One region of the Desulforamulus ruminis DSM 2154 genome, then DNA from elsewhere that is predicted to be linked to it. Evidence: riboswitches for the same ligand, from Rfam matches in the RefSeq annotation. Region 1 holds a riboswitch; each other region holds the start of a gene.
The links. A riboswitch is a leader RNA that binds a small molecule or an ion and turns the genes downstream of it on or off. The one in region 1 is predicted to bind cyclic di-AMP.
Positions count from the first base shown of each region.

Region 2: another riboswitch for cyclic di-AMP. It lies ahead of DESRU_RS04425 (C40 family peptidase); the one in region 1 lies ahead of DESRU_RS02855 (APC family permease).
Region 3: another riboswitch for cyclic di-AMP. It lies ahead of DESRU_RS00780 (CAP domain-containing protein); the one in region 1 lies ahead of DESRU_RS02855 (APC family permease).
Region 4: another riboswitch for cyclic di-AMP. It lies ahead of eam (glutamate 2,3-aminomutase); the one in region 1 lies ahead of DESRU_RS02855 (APC family permease).

Region 1 is NC_015589.1:575,900-579,148, reverse strand. Features, by position in the region: gene DESRU_RS02855 (APC family permease) at 1-1,840, opposite strand, end outside; cyclic di-AMP (ydaO/yuaA leader) riboswitch at 1,928-2,056, opposite strand; gene DESRU_RS02850 (sporulation membrane protein YtrI) at 2,214-2,705, opposite strand; gene DESRU_RS02845 (YtrH family sporulation protein) at 2,702-3,037, opposite strand; gene DESRU_RS02840 (long-chain-fatty-acid--CoA ligase) at 3,152-3,249, opposite strand, start outside.
Region 2 is NC_015589.1:894,552-897,800, reverse strand. Features, by position in the region: gene DESRU_RS04430 (S-layer homology domain-containing protein) at 1-391, shown strand, start outside; gene DESRU_RS04425 (C40 family peptidase) at 498-1,148, opposite strand; cyclic di-AMP (ydaO/yuaA leader) riboswitch at 1,155-1,289, opposite strand; gene DESRU_RS04420 (zinc dependent phospholipase C family protein) at 1,443-2,132, shown strand; gene DESRU_RS04415 (sodium-dependent transporter) at 2,172-3,249, opposite strand, start outside.
Region 3 is NC_015589.1:148,009-151,257, reverse strand. Features, by position in the region: gene DESRU_RS00785 (DUF3794 and LysM peptidoglycan-binding domain-containing protein) at 1-621, opposite strand, end outside; gene DESRU_RS00780 (CAP domain-containing protein) at 812-1,759, opposite strand; cyclic di-AMP (ydaO/yuaA leader) riboswitch at 1,763-1,900, opposite strand; gene DESRU_RS00775 (chymotrypsin family serine protease) at 2,107-3,111, opposite strand; gene yabG (sporulation peptidase YabG) at 3,177-3,249, opposite strand, start outside.
Region 4 is NC_015589.1:1,663,871-1,667,119, reverse strand. Features, by position in the region: gene DESRU_RS08340 (SIR2 family protein) at 1-4, opposite strand, end outside; gene DESRU_RS08335 (hypothetical protein) at 69-326, opposite strand; gene eam (glutamate 2,3-aminomutase) at 494-1,756, opposite strand; cyclic di-AMP (ydaO/yuaA leader) riboswitch at 1,763-1,893, opposite strand; gene DESRU_RS08325 (winged helix-turn-helix domain-containing protein) at 2,010-2,624, opposite strand; gene hydG ([FeFe] hydrogenase H-cluster radical SAM maturase HydG) at 2,759-3,249, opposite strand, start outside.

The DNA of each region.
Region 1 (3,249 bases):
TCATAATTAGCAGCGTGCGCAGAATAAACCCGGTTTGATTGTGCAGCAGCCTGTGCCACCATTTCTTGGTCTCAAACTCCGGTATTAAAACGGTGATAAAGTCTTCCGGCTGGCTTATCTGCTCAATCTCATCGATATATTGAAGCAATGGTTTTAGAATTGTACGATAGTTGGATTTGATGGCTTTTAATTCCACGCCGGGATTCCATCGCTCCCAACGCCCCTGAACTTTTTCATAGGCAACATCATCGGTAGCCACATACAATGCCACCACATGGGGTGACAGCCTTTTGGCATAACCCAGGGTATTGGCTACCACCCGGTTAACCCCCGCCACCGGAACAATCACCCAATGTTTGCCCTGACGAACCGGTACCTGGTGGCTTTCTAATATTTCCTGTGGTAAAACCAGTTGTTCTCTCATGTCCTGATAGTGGCAATGAATTCTTTTAAAAATATAGATTTGCAGGGGAATGGCCAGCAGGATCAACCAGGCTCCGGCAGTGAATTTAGTAACCATAATCACCAGTACAACAATTCCGGTGATGGATGCCCCCACCCCGTTTAGCAGGGCTCTTCCTTTCCATCCTGCGGTCCCTTCCCGGCGCCAGTGCACCACCATACCGGACTGAGCAATGGTGAAGGAAAGGAATACGCCTACCGCATATAGAGAGATAAGGTGTTCCGTATTACCATTATAGCCAATAATTAATAATGCAGAAATAACACTTAAAAAAACAATGCCGTTAGAAAAAACCAATCGGTCTCCCCGGGCCGCAAGATACCTCGGCATGTAACCGTCCCTGGCCAGCAGGGACAGGAGCGGAGGCAAACCATTATAAGCGGTGTTGGCCGCCAGGTAAAGGATTAACATGGTCAACACCTGGATGTAATAATAAAGCCACCCCCGCCCAAATACACCTTCCGCCAACTGTGACAACATGGTTACATTTTCCTGCTGCAGCAAATGAAAATGCATATTTAAAAAGGTAATGCCCAAAAACATGGTTCCCAGCAGGACGGACATGCAGTAGGTGGTTACCTGGGCATTGCGGTATCCGGGTTCCTTAAACATGGGAACTCCGTTGGAGATAGCTTCAATCCCGGTCATGGAACTGCAGCCGTTAGAAAAAGCCTTCAGGGCTAAAAAAAGAACAGCCCAGTTAAAATGCGCTTCCAGGGAGGAAGACGGGATCACCGGAGCGGCTCCGGTTAAAGCGTGATACAGGCCGGTACCCAGCAGAAAAAAGATACCTAGGATAAAACCATAGGTTGGAAAAACAAAGGCTGTGGATGATTCCCGAATGCCCCTCAGGTTAATAAGCATTAATATACCAAACAATACAAATAAATCAATACCCACGCGATGGGGTATTAGAACAGGCAGGGCTGAGATAATGGCATCGGTGCCGGAAGAAATACTCACCGCCACCGTAAGGCTATAATCAATTAACAAAGCGGCGGCGGCGATCAGGGAGGGTATCTCCCCCAGATTTTTTTTGCCCACGGAATAGGAGCCTCCGCCGCCAGGGTTGGCCTTGGCCACCTGGACATAAGAAATGGTCACCAGCCCTAGAAGAAGCAGGATGGCCAGTGATACCGGCGCCACATACCCATAGGCCACAAATCCCGGAACGGTGAGCATAGCAATCACCATCTCCGGACCGTAGGCCACGGAAGATAAAGCATCGGAAGAAAAAATGGCCAGGGCTTTCCATTTGGGAAGCTTTTCCCGGACAATGTCCTGGTTATGCAAGGGTTTTCCTATAATGAAACGTTTCAACATTTGAAACAAATTGACCTGTCCCCCAAACTGAAAATTCCGGCTGTACCTAAACATTATTATTGCCTCCCAGAACATAAAAATAACGGCGCTTAAAAGCACCGTCCGTTGGCATGGCATGACAAGTAATCCAGGTCAAAACCCGGATTATTTCTTCCACGCTTACGAGGTTAGCTGACGGATTCGGGTCGAAGATTAACCCTACCATAACGTGATGGATTCACCCCTGAAAATTGGTTCCCCCGTTTCAACTGAATTCAGCGCTTATAAGATTGTATGGTTGTCACTGAACCAATACTACGCCTGTTAAATTACAAAGTACAGCCTCATTTTCCTTTAAAAAAATCCGTTTTAGTTCTTTGTACGAAATGGTTTTCCTCAATCTCAATCAATCGTTTCAGGGACTGTTTTTTCATCTCTTTTTATTTTTCTAAACTTGATTTTTTTCCTTTTTTTGAAGCGTTACTTTTAGGTAAAGGGTGATCTTTTCGCTGATAATAGCTAAATAGGTTTTTAATTGGTAGTGGTTTCCATTCACTTCAATTTCCCGGTTATCCACTACGCTGGGTATCCAAAGGATATCCAGGGTTTTTACCTCTTGACCCATTAATGGTTTCAGCCAGATCTTTATTTTTTCGTTCACTTCCAGTTTGAGCCTTATGTCGTCATATTCGGTCAAACCCTCTCGGGAATCCAGCAATAAGTAGGTTTCAACCGCATTCACAGTATACTTTTCCTTTTGGCTGGAGCTTTCTTTGATTCTTTGCAGTTCAACGGTGGTATCCTCCAGCCGGGTTTGTAAAATCCGGTTGGTCATGGCCAAGCGGTCCACTTGATGGCCAATCAGAACATTAATTGCCGCAGCTCCCAGCAGTGCTCCCAGCAGGAAGAAAGCCAGACTCTTTAGCCATCTCCACTTCATTCGGAACTTCCCCCGCAGATGGCCAGTATCAGATAATAACCGGCCTGGGTTCCCGCCAGAGCACTAAGGATATAAAAAATTTGTTTGACCACCGCCCGGACCTCTCCGTTAAAAAGACCGCTTTCCAGAATTTCAAAGGTCGAAAAGGTTCCCCCGATGGCTGCTGCAATGGCCCAAATTTTAATATCCCGGGCTAATTTTAACATCACCGTCAGAGAAGGCTCCCGTACCAGTACCGCAGCCAGGGAACCGATCAGCACCGCCCCCAGCATAATTCCCAGGGCAGTAAAAAAAATTAAAAGCACTTTTTGTTCAAAGGTTTCCACGGGCATCCCTCCCAGGGACAATCTCCTAATGATTATTAGAAAAAGTTCTAAAATATGCCCGTTACACCCCTTCATCTCATAAGCAAAAAGCAGGCCTTAAGCCTGCTTAAAAATACTTGGTTATGGTTGCTTTGTCTCTTCCGACAGCATGCGGCGCAATATTTTACCCACAGGAGATTTGGGCAGTTCACTGCGAAATTCAATCTTTCTGGGCACCT
Region 2 (3,249 bases), 320 kb from region 1:
TATGCTGGAAACCGTAGCAGATGACTCCGACGATGCTAAAACTTTTACAGCTATTGCTAAAGGGGAATGGACCTTTGCTACCGGAGAAAATGAGTTAGCCCTGGAAAAGGCGACAGCCAGCAGCAAAAATACGGTTGTACTTCAGTTCAATGAAACTCTTCAGAAAGGTGAAGACTTTAGTTCCAGCGGGGCCGGAATTCACATTTTGAAGGGGCATAAGGAACTGGATATCGACGCAGCGGGGATCTCCAAGAATAAGCTGACCGTTACCTTGGATGCAGACGACAGCCTTGAAGACGGTGAAGACTATAAGGTATGGATCGGCGAGGGTGTGATTGATTACTTTGCAATGAACGAAGATGACGCTTTAACCTTTGAGTACCAAGAATAAATAAACGGCACCTTTACGGTGCCGTTTATTTATTCCTGAAGCAGGTCTGTATTTTCAGGAAGTTTTTCATACTTAAACCCCGGAAATCTCTCCGGGGTTTTATAAGCTAGGGAATAATTCTGTTGGCTCCGCGGTAATTTTTAGACCAGTAGCTGTCGGCGAGGGAATCAATCCGGACACCCCTGGAACTGGAAGAGTGAATAAATTGATTATTACCGATATAAATACCGGAATGGTTAATTCCGCTTCCTCCAGTATTAAAGAACACCAGGTCTGCGGGTTCCAATTGTTCCTTCTTAATGACAGTACCGGCGTTGTATTGCCCGGCAGCAGTATGGACCAAATCAATATTAAAATTTTTAAAGACATAACGTACGTAACCGGAGCAGTCAAAACCTGCGGGGCTCTCTCCACCTGAACGATATTTGGACCCGATCAGTGTCTTGGCAAAATCCAGTACAGCGGTAATTCTGCCGCCCCCTCTGGAAACCTGCTGTTGGGATTGATTGGCAGACGAACGAACAGACTGATTTACTGAGTCCGGCAGGTTTAAAACCTGGCCAACGCTAAGATTGTCGCTAGTTAATTGATTGATTTGCTTTAAAGCCTCTACAGTAGTTCCATTCCGGTTGGCAATAGCCCACAGGCTATCTCCCTGGGCTACGGTAACTTGTGCCGCGTAGGCGGAACCCGTTCCTAGAACCGTTGCCAGACATACGGAAGCAACCAGTAAGGAAAGTTTCCTCCTTATTGACAAACGCTCTTTCCCCCACTTTCTACTCCTACGGGGTTAGCTGACGGGTTCGGACCGAAAGATAGCCCGCTACCAACAGGTAGTTCACCCCCAAAATAACGGTTCCCCCGTTTCCTCAAAATAGAAATTAGGCGCCCATTTTATATTTTATTAGCTATTTCGCCATTTGTTTCCAGTTTCCTGCTTAAAAAATGAGATTTATTCTTTTTTCTCTAAAATAGGTCCTTTTTCCTATAAAAGAAGGTTATTCATATTTTCCCCTGATTTTGGAAACAATCATCCTAGGAGAGTGCTTAAATGACCTTAACCCATGCTACATGGAACTGCGCCAAAGTAATGTTGGCTCTGACCCTGCCCTTTCAGGCGGTTATCCCCAATCAGCAGAGAGATACGCACCATTTTTGCAACCGGCAGGCCATTGAAATCCTTAAGCAGGACGGTTTTCACAAAGAAGCAAAGCTCGCTCATTCCTATCTATATGCCATGGATCGTGGTTCGGTCTGGTGTGACAGGGGATTTAAAAATATCAGCCATTATTATGATTCGCGGGAGGGAACCGGCCTTTGGCGCGGTCCCGACGCATCAACGGAATGCCTGCAATATTTTAACCGCGCACTTAAAAAGTGGCAGCGGGGTTATTATAAGGAAGCCTTTTTTTATCTGGGCGCAGCCTGCCATATCGTTCAGGATTTATGCGTGCCTCATCACGCCAGGGGACAGGTTTTAGGAGGTCACAAATTTTTTGAAGATCGGGCCAGAGATCAATACGAGAATTACTCCCTTTATTCCGGTGGAATTTATCATTTGTCAGACCGCCCGGAGGACTGGGTCAGAAAAAATGCTTCCTTTTCCTCGGACTTTCTTTCGCAAGTGACGGATAACAGACCTCTATCCGTCATCGATGAGACCATTCAAATTTTATTAAAAAGGGCCCAGAGAACCACTGCCGGGTTCCTGCAATTTTCTATTCATCATATGAAGATATAAGTAAAACCCCGCCACAGCGGGGTTTACTTATATTACAGTTTAATCAAACAAACCCAGGCCGCTCAGCAACACAATCACGATGGCCACCGGCACCACAAACCGGACGACTAACCAATATCCTTGAATCAGCCTCTTGTTATTCAAGCTCCCGGAGTTGGATATTTCATCGGCTATATCCCACCGGCTTAGCTTCCAGCCGGCAAAAAGAGCAATGGCTAGACCGGTAATGGGAAGCAACAAGTTGGAACTGGTATAATCATAAAGATCAAACAAGGTCTTACCAAACAGGTGGAAATCTGCCAACAGGCTGTTGGAAAGAGTAGCCGTACTTCCAATCAGGGCCATCCCCAGGGCGGTAACCACCGTGGCTCTTTTTCTGGACCAATTTCTTTCCTCACGCAAGTAAGCAACCGGCACTTCAAAAAGCGAGATCATGGCACCGGTGGCGGCGATGGAACTTAAGATAAAGAAAAGCGTCAGGAACACCTGTCCGAAGGGCATGGAATTAAATACCATGGGAATGGTCATAAAGAGCAATTTAGCACCATCTGTAGGACTAAAACCAAAGGCAAAGACCGCCGGGAAAATAGCCATGCCGGCCATCATGGAAACCACAGTATCGGCCAAGGCAACCTTTACCCCGGTGCCGATCAGGTTTTCCCCTTTGCCAATATAACTGCCGTAAGTAATCATGGCACCCATACCTACAGACAGTTTAAAGAAGGCCAGACCCATGGCCGCTAAAACCGTAGCCCCGGTAATTTGGGCAAAGTCGGGTTTAAAGAGAAAGGCCAGTCCTTCACTGGCTCCGGGTAAAGTCAGGGCCCGGATATCGCAGATCAGCAATAAAACAAACAAAATAGGCAGCAGGGTTTTGGTCATCCGTTCAATGCCGTTCTTAACTCCTGCCAAAATTACGGCACCGGTTACAATCAAAACAATCCACTGCCAGATTAAAGGGGACCAAACACTGCTGACAAAGGTGTTAAAGGCCTGCTCGGATACCTTTGGATCCGCAGTCATTAACCCCCCGCCAATGGCTTTAAAAATATAAGCATATACCCAGCCGGCCACCGAGGTATAAAAAGCCATAATCAAAAAAGCAGCCACTGCACCG
Region 3 (3,249 bases), 430 kb from region 1:
GCGTTCCGGAATTTCAAATTCGTCATCAATCAATACTTGTTTGGAGCCACTGCCTACCAATTGCTCCAGATTCATTTGTTCGGACTCGCATTCAAACCCCTCCGGGCATTCAACCAGGGCATCCACTTCACGGGTTTCGGTGATCCTGGCCGTAACCATAATTACTGCCGCTACATCCCAATCCGCGGCGCACTTGGGATTTCTGGTCAGGCTCACATCCTCTACCACAATGTCAACTTCCTTGTTCATGCCGGGACGGGCGCCTTCAACATCCACAAAATCCACAAAATCGATTTCGTCATGAAAGGTGTGTACAGACTGGTCATCTTTAAAGGCAGAATACATCACTCTCAGTTTAAGGGTTCCTTCAACAATAACCTTATCGGGAATAACCTCAACCTTCCTCAGCTTAACCTTGGTGTCAATGGCAAGGATCTCTTCAATTTCGGGTTTTTCCTCTGGTACGGAGAGGGTTCCACGAACTATGGTTTGCTCGGTATTTTCAGCGATTACCTCTTCCACGGTCAGCCTTTCTGTTCTTAACGGTTCGGTCGTGGTTCCGGCTCTCTCGTAGGCGCGTGTTTTACGGTACCGCGTCTTAGGCTGCCTCTTCATGGCCATTTATCATAGCCTCCTTTCAGAATATCTCCTTAATATATATATTGGTTTGGCTGGAGAAATGTGCTGAAAATGTGGTCAATCCTCAAGAAAATGAAAAAAAACAGGAGGAAATATATCCTCCTGCTGCCTTATTCTGGTATTTTGTTCATTATCCAGGCTTTATTCCAAGGACACGGTTTGTCCCGAAACGTTATCTGCGGGCAAATTCCTGCACCCAGATATAACCATAACCATTATAACTCTGGTAAACTCCCACACCAATTTCATTATAATTGGCATTTAAAATGTTCGCCCGGTGACCGGAGCTGTTCATCCAGTCGGTCATGACCTGCTGGGCGGTCTTCTGTCCCATGGCAATATTTTCGCCGGCGGCCGTGTAACTAATTCCCTGCTGGCGCATCATGTCAAAGGGGGAACCGTAAGTGGGAGAAGTGTGAGAAAAATATTTTTTATTGTACATATCCTGAGCCTTTAACTGAGCTACAGCGGTTAAGTCCTGCTTGGCCACCACCGGTTTAAGTCCCTGTTTGGCCCGTTCCGCGTTGACCAGATCCACTACCTGCTGCTGCAACTGGTTCATGCTGGCATCCGAGGAACCGGAGCCTTCATTTGGTTCCCCATCCCCAGGTGTAGGAGTGGGGGTCGGCGTGGGCGTAGGCTTCGGCGTTGCGGGCTTACTGCTTCCCTTGGTGGCCAGTAGTTGAACACAAAGCTTGCCACTGGTGGTGTTGACCATGGCCACACCCACGCAGTCGTACTTGGCGTTTAAAACCGAGCTGTTGCCATAGCAAGTTAGTTGCTTATCAACCATGGCCTTTACATCGCTACCGCGGACAACGGTTTGTCCAAGGGATTTGTAACCTCCGTTTTTAGCTACCTGATACAGGTTTGCGGTGCTGGGAATCTGGCCGGTCTTCTGGTAGGCGCTTAAGAGTTGGGCTGCCTGAGCACATAGCTGGGAATCGTACTGCAGGGCCGGAAGTCCCGCTTTAGACCGATTCGCATTCACCAGGGCAACCATTTGCTGGCCATCCTTGTCTACAGCCAAAGCCGCTTGGGGGCTAGCCATGGATACCAGAAAGGCGAGCGTGAACAAGGTCGCAAGAAACATGGAAACTCTTTTTAAACGAAACTGCACTTTCTTTCTCCTCCTTTTTGCCTCCGGAGTTAGCTGACGGGTTCGGGCAAGGATAACCCTACCTAAAAAATAAAAGGATTCACCCCCAAATGGCTGGTTCCTCCGTACCCGGGACCTCCCGGGATTCGGCATGAATTTTACCCTTCCGGCAGAACCGGAAGGCCTGTCCTAAATATACAAAAAAATGGATTTTCTTACAAAAACCGTATGACATGCCAATCATTGAATCAATTAGATTCTATAGGCAATGATCAAAGTTTCTGGATAAATTCTCATGATTGATCATCTATACCATTATTTACTATGGAACAAAACCCCGGGATTTTCGTCCCCGGGGTTGGTCTAGCTTATAACTCCACATTTAATTTTTCCAGTACCCGTTGAATAGGGTTAAATACCGTCACTTTATCAGAACCTGCAAACAGCAGACCAACGGCCCGGTTGCCTTCCGTCAGCACCAGGGACCCGCTGTCTCCGCCCTGGGACTTCATATTGGTCACCACCTGGCCGCTAAAATGAGCGGTGCTTTCATCGTCCAGTTTTACCTCCAGCGTAGCACCTACGGCAGTAACGGTCCCCTTGGTGATACCGGTGGTTCTGCCGCTTTTTACAACCGGCATGCCGGGTCTGGCTTCAGCCAACCCTTCAATTCGCCCAATCCCCAGAACTTCTTCAAAGATAACATTCTCGCGAACCGGCCGGGCCACGGCACAGTCAACCAAATTTTCCGCCCTGCCGCGCTTAAAAAATCTTAAATCATAATTGGGTCGAAGGGTATGCACCAAAATATTGGCCAACCGGGCCGCAACGTTGGCTACCGGACAGGTGGCTAGAGATTCTCCCTTTTGCAGGGGAATGTACCGGAGCAAAGTGGCAATCCGGTTATCTTTGGTGCCGCCATCATATTCCCCGGGCTGTAAAATGGGATCTCCCACAGCGGCCCGGCCGTCATTGCCATTGGAGGCATTGGCTAAAATATGATTATTGGAAAGAATTAATTTTTCCCCGGTATCCCGGTCCCGCACCACGGCCCCAAAGGTACCGGCGGTAATGCGGTAATGGCCGATACTGACCCCGGGTTGGGCCGGTCGAATGACCTGGGTGCGTTCACTCAACAAGCGGACTTCGCCAATTTCGATGACGTCTGTTTCCAGGCCGTTAATTTTATAAGGTACAAGATTTTCCCTGCTGAGATTCTCAGAAGTCTCTTTCTTTTTAACAAATACAATAATGGCGGGCCTTTCCGTCCGTTCCAAGCCCACATGCTTGTAACCAACACCCACGCCTACAACATTATTCATGCCCAGCAGCCTCCACCGGGCACGTTCAACGGTCTTTAAATGCTTATCCATAAAGGAAATCCCTCCCTATAAACTCCTAAATCATCATATGCGGAGGAATTCAAAGGGCTACTCATTTAATAGTTTGTTTTAGGAACACCCAGGCGGTGTTTACCCCGGGTTTCCAGCCCCCCAATTCCATCAAATCCG
Region 4 (3,249 bases), 1.1 Mb from region 1:
TCATGTATTTATTATGATGCACTCACCAGGAAAATAACCAGACTCTCTTAGGGCATTGTTTCCCTTTGTCAGGAAAACACATACCGGAATATTTGTCCGATCATAAAAAATGCCGTCAAGTAACAAACCCCCATGCCCACCCGGGTATCCAAAGAAGAATCTTTGTTTCCCAACCAGGTGAGAACTTCATCGGTAAAATCAAAATTGGAGGAGGATTCCAAAGGGAGGACGGTTCCCGGAGGGATAAAACCCCCATTGAATTCAACACTTTTAATCATGTTTAACACCACCGAACATTTGTTTTGTTGTGATTTTATACCAAACATTCGTTCTTGTCAATCATAAATTTGCTTCGGAAAAAAATTTTATCTGCTGAACCAGCGCAAAATAAAAGGGCTGCGCAAAAAGAACACAGAATCGTTCCTTTTACGCAGCTCATTATTTTATAAAAGATAAATTGGGGACGCTTTCTGGTTTACCGCAGTCTTATAAGCTAACCGCTGACGGAATAGGGAATAACTCGTTTTTCCCAGGTACGGATCGTTACATGATCATTTTTATTTTCTAGAATATACTGGGGTAGGATCGGCGTTTTTCCATAACCATTGGGGGCGTTGATAATGTAAGTGGGTACCGCCAGACCGGAGGTAAACCCTCTCAATTGTTCCATAATGTTAATACCGTCTTGCACCCCGGTGATAAAATGCCGGGTACCCTTCACCGCTTTCGCATGAAAAATGTAATAGGGTTTCACCCGAATGCGCAAGAGGCTGTGGTTTAACCGCTTCATGACATGGGGATCATTGTTGATGTCTTTCAACAAAACCGCCTGGTTACCCAGCACAACTCCGGCCTTTATCAGCATATCGCACGCTTTCTTGGCCTCAGGAGTCACTTCCAGGGGATGATTAAACTGAGTATTCATGTAAATGGGCGGGTGCTTCTCCAGCACGGAGCATAGCTGGGAAGTAACCCTTTGGGGCATGGTCACCGGTATCCGGCTGCCAATCCGTTTGATTTCAACATGGGGGATATTGTCAAGCTCGGTTAACAGCCAGTCCAACTGCTTGTTGGATAGGAGCAACGCATCTCCCCCGGTTATTAAAACGTCCCTGATTTCGGGATTTTCTCTGATGTACCGCAGGGAAGCCTCCAGCACTTGCCTGGGCTTATGAACATCAATATCTCCGATGTTCCTGCGTCTCTGGCAATGACGGCAATACATGGCGCACTGATTGGTTACGTTGATAATTAAGCGGTCCGGGTAACGACGGGTAATACCGGCCGCAGGAGAAGTAAACTCCTCTCCCATGGGATCTTCCTTGCCGTAGCGGTCAAGAATCTCCAGGCCGCTGGGGATAGCCTGGCGCCAAACCGGGCCTTCTTTTCCGCCGGCAATGGCAAGGGCTAAATAATAGGGCGAAACAGCCCAGCGGAACTGACGGCCTACCTTTTCGATATCGTTAAATTCGTCGGATTCCAGGCGAACCAACCGGCTTAAAATTCTGACATCTCTAATCCGGTTGGCCATCTGCCAGCGCCAGTCATTCCACTGTTCCTCAGTGGCATTAAAATACTCCAGCAACTCACTTTTTGCCTTGGTGTATTCTCCTTGGATTTCAAACCCGTCCGGTATACTTTTTTTCTGCTCCAGGTATTCTGTAATTTGATCCTTTAATTCTGCCGCCCTTCTAAGGGCAATGTCCCTTTTCTCCCATTCTAACTGCTGTTCGTCCTGCCACATCTTTACAGACATACTATCCCATCCTTTCCTTCATGCTTACGAAGTTAGCTGACGGGTTCGGGTCGAAAGGAAACCCTACCTATTAACATAGGATTCACCCCGGAATTGGTTCCTCCGCTTCCGATCACGGAATTAAGCATATTTTTCCAGGCAACGTCATGTTTTTATAAAGTTGCCACAACTCATTATATCATGCAAGTTGTTTTGAATTCAACATAAAAAAGATGCCTTAGCACCTTTTTTATAAATCATATTCTAATGTTTATTAAACTCTTACTAATCCTTTTTTACAGGAGGCGCTTAAAGTTCCAAAGATGGTAATAATATCGCCGCCTTCAATCACATTTTTTGAAGTAGGATTAACAATTTCGCCCACATCTTTTCTTTGAATAGTCAAAACACGGCTCTGATCGCACAGTTCCAATTGGGAAAGATATTTTCCCACCAGCGGGGATTCGGGTAATACTTTCCACTCTTCAATTTTGTTAAATCTTGATTCCACCTGAAGGGTATGCTCCATTAATTCCTCGATCAACTTGGATATTTCTTCATTTAATTGATCCCGTTTCTTGACCAAATCATACAACTGTTCATGCAAACCCTGGAGCACCCGTCTTTGACCAAAGTCCTCCAAATATTTCTGCGCCGCGTCAAGGGACTTAACAGCCACTCCCACCCCTGGTGTAACTTGAACAATTCCTGCTTCCTGCAACAAAATCAAAGCCCGGCGAATGGTCTCCGGCGAAACATTATACTTCCCCGCCAAAGTTGACCGGCCAAATATCTTTTGGCCCTCTTGATATTCTCCCCTTACGATCCTGTCCGCAATGTCCGCGGCAATGTTCATGTACTTGGCTAAATGAACCTCTCCACTCTGCAAGATAAAAACCTCCGAAAAATTTTTGTCTGCGTTTATATTATAACTTCATTCCTATTATAACTTCATTCCGAAAAATTCATAGGGGTTAACAAAAAAAACAGCCTGTTCTCAACTTAACAGGCTGTTTTTGGCCATTAAAAGTATAAATCTCTGGCCCCTTGCTCAATTTGTTTTAACCGGTCTTCAGTAATCCTGCGAATTTCCGGACTTTTAATTTCTTCCAGATGACGGCGGATGGTCTCATCTCCCAGTTCCCTGGTTTCCGGAGAGGCATAGTCCAACAGGTATTCTTTAAAGGTGAGAATGGCGTTGGGCTGGCATACGTTTTGAATTTCCCCGTTTTTAGCCAGTGCCATAAAGCGGTCCCCGGTGCGGCCTTTACGGTAACAGGCGGTACAGTAGCTGGGCAGCCAGCCGGACTGACAAACCGAGTTCAGAACTTCATCCGGGCTGCGGTGATCATCCACGGCAAACTGCGGCGGTGTATCGTCACAACAGCAGTCGGTTTTTCCATCGGCCAAACAGGCCAGACGCTCGGCCTCTTTTTTATATCCTCCCACCCCGGTACAGGAACCGGCGGAAATCTGAGAGATGCCGTAATTGAGCAGCATATCCCGGTATTGGG